One region of the Streptomyces sp. NPDC058157 genome, then DNA from elsewhere that is predicted to be linked to it. Evidence: riboswitches for the same ligand, from Rfam matches in the RefSeq annotation. Region 1 holds a riboswitch; the other holds the start of a gene.
The links. A riboswitch is a leader RNA that binds a small molecule or an ion and turns the genes downstream of it on or off. The one in region 1 is predicted to bind cobalamin.

Region 2: linked by a shared signal. The riboswitch ahead of ACFVXK_RS14625 (ABC transporter substrate-binding protein) and the one ahead of cobN (cobaltochelatase subunit CobN) in region 1 are both predicted to bind cobalamin.

What each region holds. Positions count from the first base shown of each region.
Region 1 covers NZ_JBHVUQ010000031.1:13,956-21,751, reverse strand. The annotation lists gene ACFVXK_RS10855 (hypothetical protein) at 1-373, opposite strand, end outside; gene cobN (cobaltochelatase subunit CobN) at 402-4,022, opposite strand; cobalamin riboswitch at 4,055-4,212, opposite strand; gene ACFVXK_RS10845 (nitrite reductase) at 4,562-6,124, shown strand; gene ACFVXK_RS10840 (precorrin-8X methylmutase) at 6,121-6,768, shown strand; gene ACFVXK_RS10835 (precorrin-2 C(20)-methyltransferase) at 6,765-7,796, shown strand, end outside.
Region 2 covers NZ_JBHVUQ010000047.1:2,602-10,397, forward strand. The annotation lists gene ACFVXK_RS14605 (dihydrodipicolinate reductase) at 1-1,076, shown strand, start outside; gene ACFVXK_RS14610 (carboxymuconolactone decarboxylase family protein) at 1,073-1,552, shown strand; gene ACFVXK_RS14615 (GMC oxidoreductase) at 1,620-3,275, opposite strand; gene ACFVXK_RS14620 (DUF4352 domain-containing protein) at 3,391-3,903, opposite strand; cobalamin riboswitch at 4,041-4,180, shown strand; gene ACFVXK_RS14625 (ABC transporter substrate-binding protein) at 4,216-5,205, shown strand; gene ACFVXK_RS14630 (FecCD family ABC transporter permease) at 5,265-6,227, shown strand; gene ACFVXK_RS14635 (ABC transporter ATP-binding protein) at 6,224-7,060, shown strand; gene ACFVXK_RS14640 (MarR family winged helix-turn-helix transcriptional regulator) at 7,032-7,460, opposite strand; gene ACFVXK_RS14645 (SRPBCC family protein) at 7,460-7,796, opposite strand, start outside.

The DNA of each region.
Region 1 (7,796 bases):
AACCGTCGATCCTGGCCGCCTCGGGACTGGTCGGGCCGTCGAGGGCGGTGCCGAGGGTGCCACGTGCCGTGCCGGAACCAGAATCGGAGGATGAACTGTTCAGAGAGGAGAGGTCCGCCATGGTGCGGAAGGCCGCCAGGTCGCGGTGTTCCGAGACGAGGGCCTCGATGCAGGGGGCGTACTCGGGGTCGTGGGACATGACGGCGAACAGGCCGTCCTCCTCGCCCTTCCAGTGGGCGAGGAGGACGGCCTGGCCGGCGGTGAGGAGGGTGCCGGCCTTATCCGAGGTCGCCCGCCGCGTTCTCACCGTTTCGTGCTCGGAGATGAACTCCTTGATGAGGAGGATCTGGCGGCAGCCGCAGTAGTGGCACATGCCAGACAGTTTGGAGGGGATAAGGGGCTTAGTCGGATTCGCCTTCCAGGTTGCCCTCCGTGTCCAGGTAGACCTGGCGGAGGGATTCGAGGATCTGGGGGTTCGGCTTCTCCCACATGCCGCGGGATTCGGCCTCCAGGAGGCGTTCCGCGATGCCGTGGAGGGCCCAGGGGTTGGCCTCCTCCAGGAAGGCGCGGTTCGTCGGGTCCAGGACGTAGGTTTCCGTCAGTTTGTCGTACATCCAGTCGGCGACCACGCCTGTCGTGGCGTCGTAGCCGAAGAGGTAGTCGACCGTCGCCGCGAGTTCGAAGGCGCCCTTGTAGCCGTGGCGGCGCATCGCCTCGATCCACTTGGGGTTGACGACGCGGGCGCGGAAGACGCGGCTCGTCTCCTCGACGAGGGTGCGGGTCTTGACCGTCTCCGGGCGGGTGGAGTCGCCGATGTAGGCCTCGGGGGCCGTGCCGCGCAGGGCGCGGACCGTGGCCACCATGCCGCCGTGGTACTGGAAGTAGTCGTCCGAGTCGGCGATGTCGTGTTCGCGGGTGTCGGTGTTCTTCGCGGCGACGGTGATCCGCTTGTACGCCGTCTCCATCTCGGTACGGGCGGGCCGTCCTTCGAGGCCGCGGCCGTACGCGTAGCCGCCCCAGACCGTGTAGACCTCCGCGAGGTCGGCGTCGGTGCGCCAGTCGCGGGAGTCGATCAGCTGGAGGATGCCCGCGCCGTAGGTGCCCGGGCGGGAGCCGAAGATGCGGGTGGTGGCCTTGCGTTCGTCGCCGTGGGTGGCGAGGTCGGCCTGGGCGTGGGCTCGGATGAAGTTCGATTCCGCCGGTTCGTCCAGGGAGGCCGCCAGGCGGACCGCGTCGTCGAGGAGGCCGATGACGTGCGGGAACGCGTCGCGGAAGAAGCCCGAGATGCGGAGGGTCACGTCGATGCGGGGGCGGTTCAGTTCCGACAGGGGAATCGCCTCGATGCCCGTGACGCGGCGCGAGGCCTCGTCCCAGACCGGGCGGACGCCGAGGAGGGCCAGGGCTTCGGCCACGTCGTCGCCGGCCGTGCGCATGGCACTGGTGCCCCAGAGGGACAGGCCGACCGAGGCGGGCCATTCGTCCTCGTGGTCCGCGCGGTAGCGGGCCAGCAGGGAGTCGGCCAGGGCCTGACCGGTCTCCCAGGCGAGGCGGGAGGGGACGGCCTTCGGGTCGACCGAGTAGAAGTTGCGGCCCGTCGGGAGGACGTTGACCAGGCCGCGGAGGGGCGAGCCCGACGGGCCGGCCGGGACGAAGCCGCCGTCCAGGGCACGGACCACGTGCGCGATCTCGTCCGTTGTGCCGGCCAGACGGGGCACGACCTCGTTCGCCGCGAAGGTGAGGATGTCGCGGACGGCTGCCGGGTGGCCCGCCGCGACGGGGGCGACCGCGTCGGGGGACCAGTTCGCGTCCTCCATCGCCTGGACCAGGGTGCGGGCCGTCTCCTCGATCGTGTCCGCCGCGGTGCGGGTGGCGGCCGACTCGTCCAGGCCGAGGGCCTCGCGCAGGCCCGGGAGGGCGGAGGTGCCGCCCCAGATCTGGCGGGCGCGGAGGATGGAGAGGACCAGGTTGACCCGGGCCTCGCCGGTCGGGGCGCCGCCCAGGACGTGCAGGCCGTCGCGGATCTGGGCGTCCTTGACCTCGCACAGCCAGCCGTCGACGTGGAGCAGGAAGTCGTCGAAGCCGTCGTCGTCGGGGCGCTCCTCCAGGCCGAGGTCGTGGTCGAGCTTCGCCGCCTGGATCAGGGTCCAGATCTGGGCGCGGATGGCGGGGAGCTTCGACGGGTCCATGGAGCTGATCTGGGCGTACTCGTCCAGGTGCTGCTCCAGGCGGGCGATGTCGCCGTACGACTCGGCGCGGGCCATCGGCGGGACCAGGTGGTCGACCAGGGTGGCGTGCACCCGGCGCTTGGCCTGGGTGCCCTCGCCCGGGTCGTTGACCAGGAAGGGGTAGACGAGGGGGAGGTCGCCGAGCGCGGCGTCGGGTGCGCAGGAGGCGGACAGGCCGGCGTTCTTGCCGGGCAGCCATTCGAGGTTGCCGTGCTTGCCCAGGTGGATCATCGCGTCGGCGCCGAAGCCGCCGTCCTGCGCCGCCGCCTGGATCCAGCGGTACGCGGCCAGGTAGTGGTGCGAGGGCGGCAGGTCCGGGTCGTGGTAGATCGCGATCGGGTTCTCGCCGAAGCCGCGCGGCGGCTGGATCAGGATGAGGAGGTTCCCGCGGCGCAGGGCGGCGAGGACGATGTCGCCCTCGGGGTTGGCGGAGCGGTCGACGAACATGTTGCCGGGGGCCTCGCCCCAGTGTTCCTCGACGCTCTCGCGCAGGTCCGCGGGGAGCTCGGCGAACCAGCGCTTGTAGTCGGCCGCCGGGATGCGGACCGGGTTGCGGGCCAGCTGCTCCTCGGTGAGCCAGTCCTGGTCGTGGCCGCCGGCCTCGATCAGGGCGCGGATCAGCTCGTCGCCGTCACCCGAGACCAGGCCCGGGATGTCGGCGGTGGGGCCGAAGTCGTAGCCGGCCGCGATGAGGGTGCGCAGGAGTTCCACCGCGCTGGCCGGGGTGTCCAGGCCGACCGCGTTGCCGATGCGGGAGTGCTTGGTGGGGTACGCGGAGAGGACGAGGGCGACGCGCTTGTCGGCGCGCTCGATGTGGCGCAGGCGGGCGTGGCGCACGGCGATGCCGGCCACGCGGGCGGCGCGCTCGGCGTCGGCGACGTAGGCGGGCAGGCCGTCCTCGTCGATCTCCTTGAAGGAGAACGGGACGGTGATGAGGCGGCCGTCGAACTCGGGCACGGCGACCTGCGTGGCGGCGTCGAGGGGGGAGAGGCCCTCGTCGTTCTCCTCCCAGGTGCTGCGGGAGCCCGTCAGGCACAGGGCCTGGAGGATCGGCACGCCGAGACCGGCCAGGGCGCCCGCGTCCCAGGACTCGTCGTCCCCGCCCGCGGAGGCGGTGGCGGGTCGGGTGCCGCCGGCGGCGAGGACGGTGGTGACGATGGCGTCGGCGGAGGCCAGGGCGTCGAGGAGCTCCGGCTCCGGGGTGCGCAGGGAGGAGACGTAGAGGGGGAGCGGGCGGCCGCCCTTGGCCTCGACGGCGTCGCAGAGGGCGTGCACGAAGGCGGTGTTGCCGCTCATCTGGTGGGCGCGGTAGTAGAGCACCGCGACCTGGGGGCCGGTCGCCTCCGTGGCGGGGCGCTCCAGGGGGCCCCAGGTGGGGGAGGCGGCCGGGGGCTCGAAGCCGTGGCCGGTGAGCAGGACCGTGTCGGAGAGGAACCGGGCCAGCTGGTCGAGGTTGGCCGGGCCGCCGTGCGCGAGGTAGCGGTGGGCCTCGGCGGCGATGCCGATCGGGACCGTGGAGGCCTCCATCAGCTGGGCGTCCGGGGCCTGTTCGCCGGTCAGGACCACCACGGGGCGGGTCTGGTCGGCGGCGAGGAGCACGTCGAGGCCGTCCTGCCAGGCGCGCAGGCCGCCGAGGAGGCGCACGACGACCAGCTCGGCGCCGTCGAGGAGGCCGGGGAGGTCGTCGAGGGGGAGGCGGGAGGGGTTCGCGAACCGGTACGGCACGGGGCCGCCGGCGATGTTCGCGGCGCGGGCGCTGAGCAGATCGGTGTCGGACGTCGACAGCAGCAGGATCATGCGGCGGCAGGCCTTCCTCGGGGTTTCCGCGCCCCGGGCAGTGAGGACAGCGGGAGTTCCTGACTCACCCCGCGGATCGCTCCGCGGGGCTCACAGTGGCGGGACCGCGCCGGAATCGCACCGGGCTTCCTCCCATGTCGCCGTCCTCGGCGGTGACGGGCCGAGTGGTCCGCCGGAAGGTCATCTTAGGTGGCCTTTTCCCTGGCCGGGAGGTGGGGTCGGTCGGGTGCGGCACCGCTGCCGGAGCTCTGCCCTTGGGGTTGCGCCGCAAACGTGGGGGGCGGGTGCGGGGGCGGGGCCGCTGCGCGGAGCCTCTCCCCGCCCCGCCCCTTCGCCGTTTCTCCCCCGGCTGCCGCTGGGAGGTGGCCCAGGGGCTCCGCCCCAGACTCCGCGCCTCAAGCGCCGGCGGGGCTGGAATCGGCCGGCGTGGTCCGTGGGGTGCCGCTGGTGGGGCGCGGGGTGCGTCGGAGCGGGAGCCCCCGGTCGGGGTGGCGACGGACACAGGTCGGGGGTGGGGAATCGTGGGTATGCTCGCGGCCATGCCGCCCCAGCCACCTTCCGCCGCATCGCGGGACGAACCCGTCATACGTGAACGCGGCGACGCCTGCCCCGGCGCGCTGCGGCTGCACGCCGCCGACGACGGGTACCTCGCGCGCGTCCGGATCCCCGGCGGGCTGCTCACCACCCGGCAGGCCCTCGCGCTCGCGGACGCCGCCGAGCGGTTCGGCGACGGGCACCTGGAACTCACCTCCCGCGGCAACGTCCAGCTGCGCGGCCTCGCCGACGGGTGCGGCGGCGGGCTCGCGGAGCTGCTGGACGCCGCCGGGCTGCTGCCTGCGCCCGGCCACGAGCGGGTGCGCAACATCGTGGCCACCCCGGCGGCCGGGGCCCAAGTCGTCGGCTGGGTCCGGGAACTCGACCGGCTGCTGTGCGCCAGTGCGCGGGCCGCGGACCTGTCCGGGCGGTTCCTGTTCGCCCTCGACGACGGACGCGGGGACGTGGCCGCCCTCGACCCGGACGTGACCGTGATGGCCGCGGGCGCGGACGGCGAGGAGGGCCGGGAAGGTACCGGTCCCGCGGGCGGAGAAGGCCGCGAGGGCCAGGACGGCCCCGGCCGCGGCCCGGGCGACGCCCGCCCCGGCGCCGACGACGCTCGCCCCGGCCGTGGTTCCGGCGGTGACGGCCCCGGCGACGCCTGCCCCGGTCCCGGCGACGCCCGCCCCGGCGCCGGTGACGGCCCTGGCCCCTCTGTCGGTGCCGGCCCGCGACCGGGCCGCGGAGGCGGCCCTGCGTACGGCGCCGGCCCCGTGAGCGGTGCCGGCCCCGTGAGCGGTGCTGGCCCCGGCTGGCAGGTGCTGGTGCGGCTCGGGGGTGCTGCCGACGCCGTCGGGGTCGGCGGGGGCGATGCGGCCTCCGCTGCGCTGCTGGCCGCCGAGTACTTCCTCGACGCCGCCGGCGCGGCCGGGACCCGGCCCTGGCGGGTCGCCGAGCTGCCCGGTGAACACGCGCTGGATGCGGGGGAGTTCGTGCGACGGCTGGCCGAGGCGGGGATCGCGGCCGTCCGCGTGCCCGCGGTGGCGTGGCCGTACGCCGAGCCGCCCCGGCCGGGGCGCGTGGGCGCGGCCGGGCTGTGCGTGCTGCCCCCGCTCGGGCGGGTCGGCGCCGCGCAGTGGCGGGTGCTGGCCGAAGCCGCCGACGGCGAGCTGCGCGTCAGCCCGTGGCGCAGCGTCGTCCTCCCGCGCGCCGCGGCCGACAGCGGCGGCCGCATCGAGACGGCCGGCCTCGTCGTCCGGCCCGGATCCCCCTGGCGGACCGTCACGGCCTGTACGGGCAAGCCCGGTTGCGCCAAGTCCCTCGCGGACGTACGCGCCGACGCGCGTGCCGTCGTAGAAGTACAGGAGGCCGCCGCGGAGCTGCCGGTGCACTGGTCGGGGTGCGCCCGCCGGTGCGGGCATCCGCGCGGCACCGCGTGGGTGGACCTCGTCGCCACCCCCGACGGCTACGAACTCGACGCGCGGCCCGTGCCGCACGCAGATCTGGCGGCCGCCCTCACGGCCGCACGCACCACCCCCACCACAACCGAAGCCGCAGTGAAGAAATGAGCGAGTACACCGTGTTCGAGTACGAGAAGGACGGCGCCGCGATCTACCGCCAGTCCTTTGCCACGATCCGCGCCGAGGCGGACCTCTCCGGGCTGCCCGCCTCGGTCGCCCAGGTCGCGGTGCGCATGATTCACGCCTGTGGCATGACCGACCTCCCCCAGGACCTCGGCTACACCCCCGACGTGGTCCTGCGGGCCCGTGCCGCCCTGCACGCCGGCGCGCCGATCCTGTGCGACGTGCAGATGGTCGCCAGCGGCGTCACCCGCAAGCGGCTGCCCGCCGACAACGAGGTGATCTGCACCCTCTCCGACCCGGCCGTGCCCGCGCTCGCCGCGAAGATGGGCACCACCCGCAGCGCCGCCGCCCTCGAAGTCTGGCGCGACCGGGGGCTGTTGGAGAACTCCGTGATCGCCGTCGGCAACGCCCCGACCGCGCTGTTCCGGCTGCTGGAGATGATCGAGGAGGGCGCCCCGCGCCCCGCGGCCGTCATCGGCGTGCCCGTCGGCTTCATCGGCGCGGCCGAGTCCAAGGACGCCCTAGCCGCCCACCCCTCGGGCCTCGACCACCTCATCGTGCGCGGCCGGCGCGGCGGCAGCGCCATCGCCGCCGCCGCGGTCAACGCGATCGCGAGCGAGGAAGAATGAGCAGCAGCACCGGCAAGGGCAAGCTCTACGGGGTCGGGCTCGGGCCCGGCGACCCGTCGCTGATGACCCTGAGGGCCGTCGAGGCGATCGCCGAGGCCGACGTGGTCGCGTACCACAGCGCCCGCCACGGCCGTTCCATCGCCCGCTCGATCGCCGCGAAGCACCTGCGCGCCGACCACGTCGAGGAACCGCTGGTCTACCCGGTCACCACCGAGACCACCGACCACCCCGGCGGCTACCAGGGCGCGATGGAGGAGTTCTACGAGGCCTCCGCCGCCCGGCTGGCCGCGCACCTGGACGCCGGCCGGACCGTCGCCGTGCTCGCGGAGGGCGACCCGCTCTTCTACGGCTCGTACATGCACATGCACAAGCGGCTCGCGGACCGCTACGAGGCCGAGGTCGTCCCCGGCGTCACCTCGGTCAGCGCCGCCGCCGCCCGCCTCGGCACCCCGCTGGTCGAGGGCGAGGAGGTGCTGACGATCCTGCCCGGCACCCTGCCCGAGGAGGAGCTCACCGCCCGCCTCGCCGCCACCGACTCGGCGGTCGTCATGAAGCTCGGCCGCACCTTCCCCGCCGTCCGGCGGGCCATGGAGGGCAGCGGACGCCTCGCGGAGGCCCGTTACGTCGAGCGCGCCACGATGGAGGGCGAGCGGACCGGCGTCCTGGCCGACACCGACCCCGACAGCGTCCCGTACTTCGCCGTCGCCGTCGTGCCCAGCCGGATCGGCAACCCGGGCAGCGTGCCGTCCGGCCCCGGTGAGGTCGTGGTCGTCGGCACCGGCCCGGCCGGGCCGCTGTGGCTGACCCCTGAGACGAAGCGGGCGCTGGCCGACGCCGAGGTGCTGGTCGGCTACACCACGTACCTGGACCGGGTGCCGGTCAAGCCGGGCCAGGTGCGGCACGGCTCCGACAACAAGGTGGAGTCCGAGCGCGCCGAGTTCGCCCTCGACCTCGCCCGGCGCGGCAAGCGGGTGGCCGTGGTCTCCGGCGGCGACCCCGGGGTCTTCGCCATGGCCACCGCGGTCCTG
Region 2 (7,796 bases), on a different contig from region 1:
CCACGGTGGTCTGGGGCACGGGCAACGTAGGCCGCGCGGCGATCCGCGCCGTCGAGGCCCACCCGGCGCTCGAACTCACGGCAGTCATCGTCCACAACCCCGCCAAGGTCGGCCGCGACGCGGGCGAACTCGCCGGGCTCGACCGCCGGCTGGGGGTGGCGGCGACCGACGACGTCGGGGCGGTGCTCGCCGCCCGCCCGGCGGCCGTCGTCTACGCGGCGTCCGGCGACGTCCGCCCCGACGACGCCCTCGCCGACATCACCCGGGCCGTCGCCGCCGGCGCGGCCGTCGTCAGCCCGGCCCTCTACCCCCTCTACGACCACCGCAGCGCCCCGCCGGAGTTCCGCGACCCGGTGCTCGCGGCGATAGCCGAGGGCGGCGGCTCCCTCTTCGCCTCCGGCGTCGACCCCGGCTGGGGCAACGACGTGCTCCCGCTCCTGCTGAGCGGACTGGGCACCGAGGTGGACGCGATCCGCTGCCAGGAGATCTTCGACTACTCCACCTACGACCAGCCCGACTCCGTCCGCCACCTGGTCGGCATGGGACACCCCATGGAGTACGAGCCGATGATGCTCATGCCCTCCGTCCCGACGATGGTGTGGGGCGGCCAGATCCGGATGATGGCCCGCGCCCTCGGCGTCGAACTCGACGACATCCGCGAGACCTCCGACCGGCGCGCCCTCGACACCACCGTCACCACCCCCACCATGGGCGTGTTCGAGGCCGGTACCCAGGGCGCCATCCGCTTCGAGGTCCAGGGCATCGTCGGCGGCGAACCCCGCATCGTCATCGAACACGTCACCCGCATCCACGCCTCCTGCGCCCCCGACTGGCCGGCCCCGCCCGACGGCGGGGCCGGTGCCCACCGGGTCGTCATCGAGGGCCGTCCCCGCATCGAGGTGACCGTCGAGGCCACCGACGAGGGCGAGAACCGCTCGGCGGGCGGCAACGCCACCGCCGTCGGACGGCTGGTCGGCGCCATCGACTGGCTGGTGGAAGCGGAACCCGGGCTCTACGACGCCCTCGACGTCCCGCTGCGCCCCGCAGTCGGCAAACTCGGAAGGAAACAGCCATGAGGATCGACGTCCCCGACGGGCAGCACCCCATCGAGTACGTGTGGGGCGACCTGGTCCCCGGCATCGGCATGGCCGCCGCCAACTTCTCCCTGTCCGTCTACGCCCACACCACCCTGGGCCTGCGCGAGTTCGAGGCGGCCCGGCTGCGCATCGCGCAGATCAACGGATGCGTCTTCTGCCTGGACTGGCGCACCGACCGCGACGGCGAGAAGGTCGAGGAGGGCTTCGCCGACGCGGTGACCGCATGGCGCACCACCAAGGCCTTCGACGACCGCACCCGGCTGGCCGCCGAATACGCCGAGCGCTACGCCCTGGACCACCACAACCTCGACGAGGACTTCTGGGAGCGGATGACCGCGCACTACAGCCAGGTGGAGATCGTGGAGCTCAGCATGAGCATCGGCTCCTGGCTCGCCTTCGGCCGGCTCAACCACGTCCTGGGCCTCGACAGCGTCTGTGTGCTGCCGGGCGGCTGAACGGAGCCGGGGCCGGCCGGGGCGCGTACCGCGCCCGGCCGGCCCCGGTGACCGTGACCGCCCCGCGTCACAGGTCGGTGGCGATGATCTTCTCGATGTTCCGCTCGGCCAGGGCCGTGATCGTCACGAACGGGTTGACGCTGGTGTTGCCGGGGATCAGCGCCCCGTCGATGACGTAGAGGCCCGGGTGGCCGTGCAGACGGCCGTAGTTGTCGGTCGCCTTGCCCAGGACCGCCCCGCCGAGCGGGTGGTACGTGAGGTGGTCGCCCCAGATCTTGTTGGTGCCGAAGAGGTCGCTGCGGTAGATCGTCCCCTCCTTCGCGTTGATCTTGTCGAAGATGGTCTTCGCCATGTCGATGGACGGCTGCTTCCAGGCCGTCTGCCAGTTCAGCTCGACCTTGCCCGTCGCCGCGTTCCAGGAGAACTGGGCGCGGTTGGGGTTCTTGGTGATGGAGAGGTAGAAGGAGGCGTACGTCTCGATGCCGGTCGGCAGCGGGGCGACCTCGGCGAAGGCGCCGCCCGCGTCCCAGTTGTCGATGCCCCCGCAGGGGATGGACGCCTGGACCTTGCCGGTGGGGTCCCACATGTGGTTCGCCCGGCCGCACATGACGTTCCCGTTGTCCCCCCAGCCCTTGCCGATCTCGTCGTTGAGCAGCGGCAGGGCTCCGGTGGCCTTCAGCCGGACCAGGAGCTTGCTGGTGCCGACGCTGCCGGCGGCGAAGAACACCCGGTCGGCGGTGACGGTCTTGACGGAGACGACGTCGCCGGTGGTGTTCAGCTCCTCCATGGCGACCGTGTAGCCGCCACCGTCCGAGGGGGAGACGGTGGTGACCCGGTGCAGGGGGGAGACGGCCACCTTGCCGGTGGCCCGGGCGGCGGCGAGGTAGGTCTTCTGGAGGGACTTCTTGCCGGCGTTGTTGCCGTAGAGGATCTCCCCGTCCACGGCGGACTTGGGGACGGTGCCGGCCACCTCCTGCTTCATGTAGTCCCAGTCGTAGACGTCCGGCACGAACACGAAGGGGAAGCCGGAGCGCTGGGCGTGCTTGCGGCCGACGCGGGCGAACTGGTAGCAGTCCACCGTCTCGAACCAGTCGGGGTCGATGAGGCCCACGCCGAGCCCGGCGTTGGCCCGGGGGTAGTAGGTGGAGTACATCTCCTCGGCGTCCACCGTGGGGAGGATGGCGGCGAAGTTCTGCCGCTTGGGGGTCACCGCCATGCCGCCGTTGACGAGCGAGCCGCCGCCGACGCCGCGGCCCTGGTAGACGATGATCCCGCCCATCTCCTCGGCGTCGAGGATGCCCGTGTACTTCGGGACGTCCTTGTCGATGGGGAAGCCGAGGAAGTTGCTCAGCGGCGCCTTCGTGCGGGTGCGCAGCCAGAAGGAGCGGTAGTCGGGCTTGGTGGTGTTGGCGAAGATCTTGCCGTCGGTGCCCGGGGTGTCCCAGGCCATGCCCATCTCGATCATGTGCACGTCGACACCGGCCTGGGCGAGCCGCAGCGCGGCGACGGAGCCGCCGTAGCCGGTACCGATGACGAGGGCCGGGACCCGGTCCCCGGACGCGATGGGCGGGTTGGATACGGCGGATCCGGTGGCGGGATTGGCGCGGGCCGGGATGGCGTTGACGCTGAGGGCCATGGCCCCCAGAAGAGAACCGGTTCCAGCGATGAATCCACGTCGGGAGACACCCTTGGACACCTTGTTGTGCAGGCCTTTGTCGCTCATGTGGCGTTCCTCACTCTCGGCGGAGTGGGAACAAGTTCTACTGGCGGGTGCCTGCTAAGTCACTAGATACGTCGAGGTAATTTCCGGCCGGTTCCGGCGGGGGATCACGACAGGCTCACGACAGGCTCCAGTGGGCGACGTCGTCGCCGAGCCCGGCGTCCAGGGCGAACTGCACCGCCGCCGGGCGGGCTTCGGCCGGCAGCCGGAAGACGACGTAGCCCGTCGCCGACCCGCCCGGGGCGAGGGTGACGGCGGCGGGGAGCGCGGGGCCCGCGTCCGTGGCGGTGCTCAGGCCGGTGAAGCGCCGCCCGGTGGAGTCCAGGAGGTGCGCGGCCGGGGCGGGGGAGTCCGCGTAGGGGGCCGTTCCCGTGTTCTCCAGGCGCAGCTCCACGGCGACCAGCCGGTCGGCCCCGGCCCGCGCCGGCTCCGGGCCCGCGGGGTCGACGACCCGGGTGAGGGTCACGTCGAGCCGCTCGCCGGGCCGGTCGCCGTCGAGGGAGACGGTCTCGCCGGAGCCGCCGGTGCCCGCGCCGAGCAGCAGCACCGCGAGGGCGGGGGCCAGGAGGAGATGGGCGGTCCTGACCCCGTGCCCGGGACCTTCGTGGCCCGTGTGGCTGCCGTGGCGCATCACCGACCTCCTCCGCACCTCCCCTCGCCCTCCGTACCTCCCCTCGCCGCCCACGATCCTCCGTACCGCCCGCTCCCGCCACCGGCGCCCGGAGCGGTTCGGGGCGCCTTGGTCCCCCCTTCGGGGCAAACGCGGCATCTGGCAGACTTGGCCGGGTTGTCCCGGGCGGTGCAGGACAGGAAACCGGTGTGAATCCGGTGCGGTCCCGCCACTGTGACCGGCGACCCCCTCCGCGGGGTCCCGGGAGTCAGACACTGACGCACCGCCTCTTCACTTCGACCGGGGACGAGGATCCCCCGGAGAGGCCTCACCATGCCGCGTTTCCGCGCCGCCCCGCGCCCGCTCACCGCGCTCGCGCTCCTGCTGTCCCTGACCGCCTGCGGCGGTCCGCCCGGGGAGGAAGGGCCCGCCCCCGGCGCCCGGTCCGCGCCCGGGTTCCCGTACACCGTCACCAACTGCGGTGTGACCAGCACCTATCAGGCCCCGCCCGAGCGGGCCGTCACCATGAACCAGCACGCCACCGAGATCATGCTGGCCCTCGGCCTCCAGGACCGGATGGCCGGCACCGCCTACCTCGACGACGCCGTCCTCCCCGCCTACCGGAGCGCCTACGCGGGCGTCAAGGTGCTGGCGAAGGAGTACCCGTCGAAGGAGGTCCTCCTCGCGGCCGACCCCGACTTCGTCTACGGCGGCTATTCCAGCGCCTTCGACAAGGGGCAGGGCCGCGACCGCGAGGGGCTGGCCAGGTCCGGGATCGACTCGCGGCTCAGCGTGGAGTACTGCACCCCGGGCCGCGTCGGGCTCACCCAGCTGAAGACCGAGATCACCGAGGTCGCCCGGACCTTCGGCGTGCCCGAGCGCGGCACGGCCCTCATCGAGGACGAGCAGCGCCGGATCGACGCCGTCACCGCCCGGGTCGGGAACCGGCCCCGCCCGTCCGTCTTCGTCTACGACTCGGGAGAGTCCTCCGCCTTCACCTCCGGGGGCAACGGCATCGGCAACGAGATCGTCTCCCTGGCCGGGGGGACGAACGTCTTCGCCGACCTCCAGGACACCTTCGGCGACGTGCCGTGGGAGAAGGTCATCGAGCGGCGGCCCGAGGTCGTCCTCATCTACGACTACGGCGGCACCCCCGTGGAGGCCAAGAAGCAGCGCCTGTTGAACGATCCGGCGCTGGCGGAGGTTCCCGCCGTGAAGAACCGCCGGTTCGTCGTGCTGCCGCTGTCCTCGGCCGTCCTCGGCGTGCGCGTCGCCGACGCGGTCGAGTCCCTCGGCCGCCAGCTGCACCCCGACGCCCCGTGACCGGACGCCGCCGCACCCCGGCCGTCCTGGTGCTCCTCGCGCTCTTGCTGGCCGCCTCGATGGTGGCGGGGCTGGCCCTGGGCCCCGTCCGCATCGCCCCCGGCCGGGTGCTCGACGTCCTGCTGGCCGGGCCCCGGGCCCGGGGCGGCGCCTTCGCCTCCATCGTGTGGGACGTGCGGATGCCGCGCGTGCTGCTCGGGGCCGTGGTCGGCGCCGGGCTCGCGGTCTGCGGCGCCGTGCTCCAGGCCCTCGTCCGCAACGCGCTCGCCGACCCCTTCCTGCTGGGCGCCTCCTCGGGCGCGTCGGCGGGGGCGGTGGTCGTCATCGTGCTCGGGGTGGGGGCGGGTACCGCCCTCGGGCTCCCGCTGGCCGCCTTCGCCGGCTCCCTCGCCGCGCTCGTCGCCGTCTACACCCTGGCCCGGCGCGGCGGCACGATGACCACCGGGCGGCTGATCCTGGCCGGGGTGGCCGTGCAGTACGTCCTGTCCGCGCTGACCAGCCTGGTCCTCGTGCTGTCCGCGCACCCCGACCAGCTCCGGTCCGTGCTCTTCTGGACGCTGGGCGGCCTGGGCGGGGCCCGCTGGGACGAACTCGCCCTGCCGGCGGCCGTGCTGCTCGCCGGCACCGCCCTGCTCGTCGCCCTCGCGCGCCCCCTGGACCTGCTGCTCGCCGGGGAGGAGGGGGCCCGCACCCTCGGCCTGGACACCGGCCGCTTCCGGGCGGCCGCGTTCGTCCTCACCTCCCTGGTCATCGGGGTGCTGGTGGCCTACAGCGGGGCGATCGGCTTCGTCGGGCTGATGGTTCCGCACGCCGCCCGCATGGTGGTGGGCGCCGGGCACCGGGCGCTGCTGCCCGTCTGCGCGCTCGCCGGGGCGGTCTTCCTGAGTCTGGCCGACCTGCTGGCGCGCACGGCGGCGGCGCCCGAGGAGATACCCGTCGGCGTGGTCACCGCGCTGGCGGGCGGGCCGTTCTTCCTGTGGATGCTGCGCAGGTCCACCCGGGCCGAGGGGGTGGCCGGATGACGGGGCGTCCGGTGGAACTCTCGGTCGAGGGGCTGCGTTACGAGGTCGACGGGCGGAGGCTGCTGGACGGGATCGGCCTCACCGCCCGGCCCGGCGAGACGGTCGGGGTCGTCGGGCCGAACGGCAGCGGCAAGACGACGCTGCTGCGCTGCGTCTACGGCACCCTGCGGCCCACCGCCGGCCGGGTGCTGCTCGACGGGGCCGACGTCTCGGCGCTGGGCGTCAAGGAGCGCGCCCGGCGGGTGGCGGTGGTACCGCAGGACGCGGCGGGCACCTTCGGTCTGACGGTCCGCGAGGTCGTGTCCATGGGGCGCAGCCCGCACAAGAGGTTCTGGGAGCAGGACGGCCCGGACGACCGGCGGCACGTCGCGCGGGCGCTGGAGGAGGTCGGGGTGTCCGGCCTCGCCGGGCGCCGCTTCGACGGGCTCTCGGGCGGGGAGCGGCAGCGCGCGCTCGTCGCCCGCGCCCTCGTCCAGGAACCGGGGCTGCTCGCCCTGGACGAGCCCACGAACCACCTCGACATCCGCTACCAGCTGGAGGTCCTGGGGCTGGTCCGGCGGCTCCCCGTGACCGGCCTGCTCGTCCTGCACGACCTCAACCTCGCCGCGTCCTTCTGCGACCGGCTGTACGTGCTGGCGGGCGGCCGGGTGGTGGCCGAGGGTGCGCCGGGGCAGGTGCTCACGGAGGAGCTGCTGGCGGAGGTCTACGGGGTGGCCACCCGGATCGCCGTCCATCCGGCGACGGGCGCTCCGAGCATCGTCTACCTCCCGGGGCGGCAGGAGGTTCCCGCTCGTGGGGCCGGTCTCACTCCTCCGGCCGGGCCAGCCGCCTGAGCAGGGGCATCGCCTCGTCGAGGGGGACCGTGCGGAAGAAGCGCGCGTCGGCCTCCTCGACGGCGGCGACGGCCCGGGGTGCGAGTTCGGCCCCGGCGGCGGTGACGCGCAGCCGCTTCGCGCGGGTGTCGGCCGGGTCGACCTCGCGCTCGACGAGGCCCTTCTGCTCCAGGGCGCGCAGCACCTGGGAGGTCATCTTGACGTCGGTGCCGGCCTGGCGGGCCAGGGCGAGCTGGTTGGGGTGCTCACCCTGGCCGTTGAGCCACCAGGCGCAGGCGAGGAGCACGAACTGCACGTGGGTCAGGCCCAGCGGGGTGAGCGCCGAGGAGACCTCGCGCTGCCAGCGCAGGGTGGCGTGCCAGAGCAGGAACCCGGGGCTCTCGCCGGGGCTGAGGGCCATCAGCGGGCCGCCGACTCCGCCAGCGCGGCCATGGTCTCGGGCCAGTCGGCGGTGATGCCGGGGCCGATCGCGGGGCCGGTCTCGTCGGCGCCCGGGCCGGAGATCTCCATCCGGTAGGTGACGCGGACCAGTCCGTCCCCGGCGGGGTCGATCCGGTGGACCGTGCGCAGCAGCAGCCCGCCGAACCGGGCCTCGTCGACGAAGCTCTCGTCGCGGACGGCCTCGGCGACGACCAGCGGGATCGGGTCCTCGCCGGGCGGGGTCATCGTGATGCGGGCGCCGGCCGCGAAGGGGCCGTCGATCGCGATCCGCTCGACCCCCGGGTTCCAGTCACCC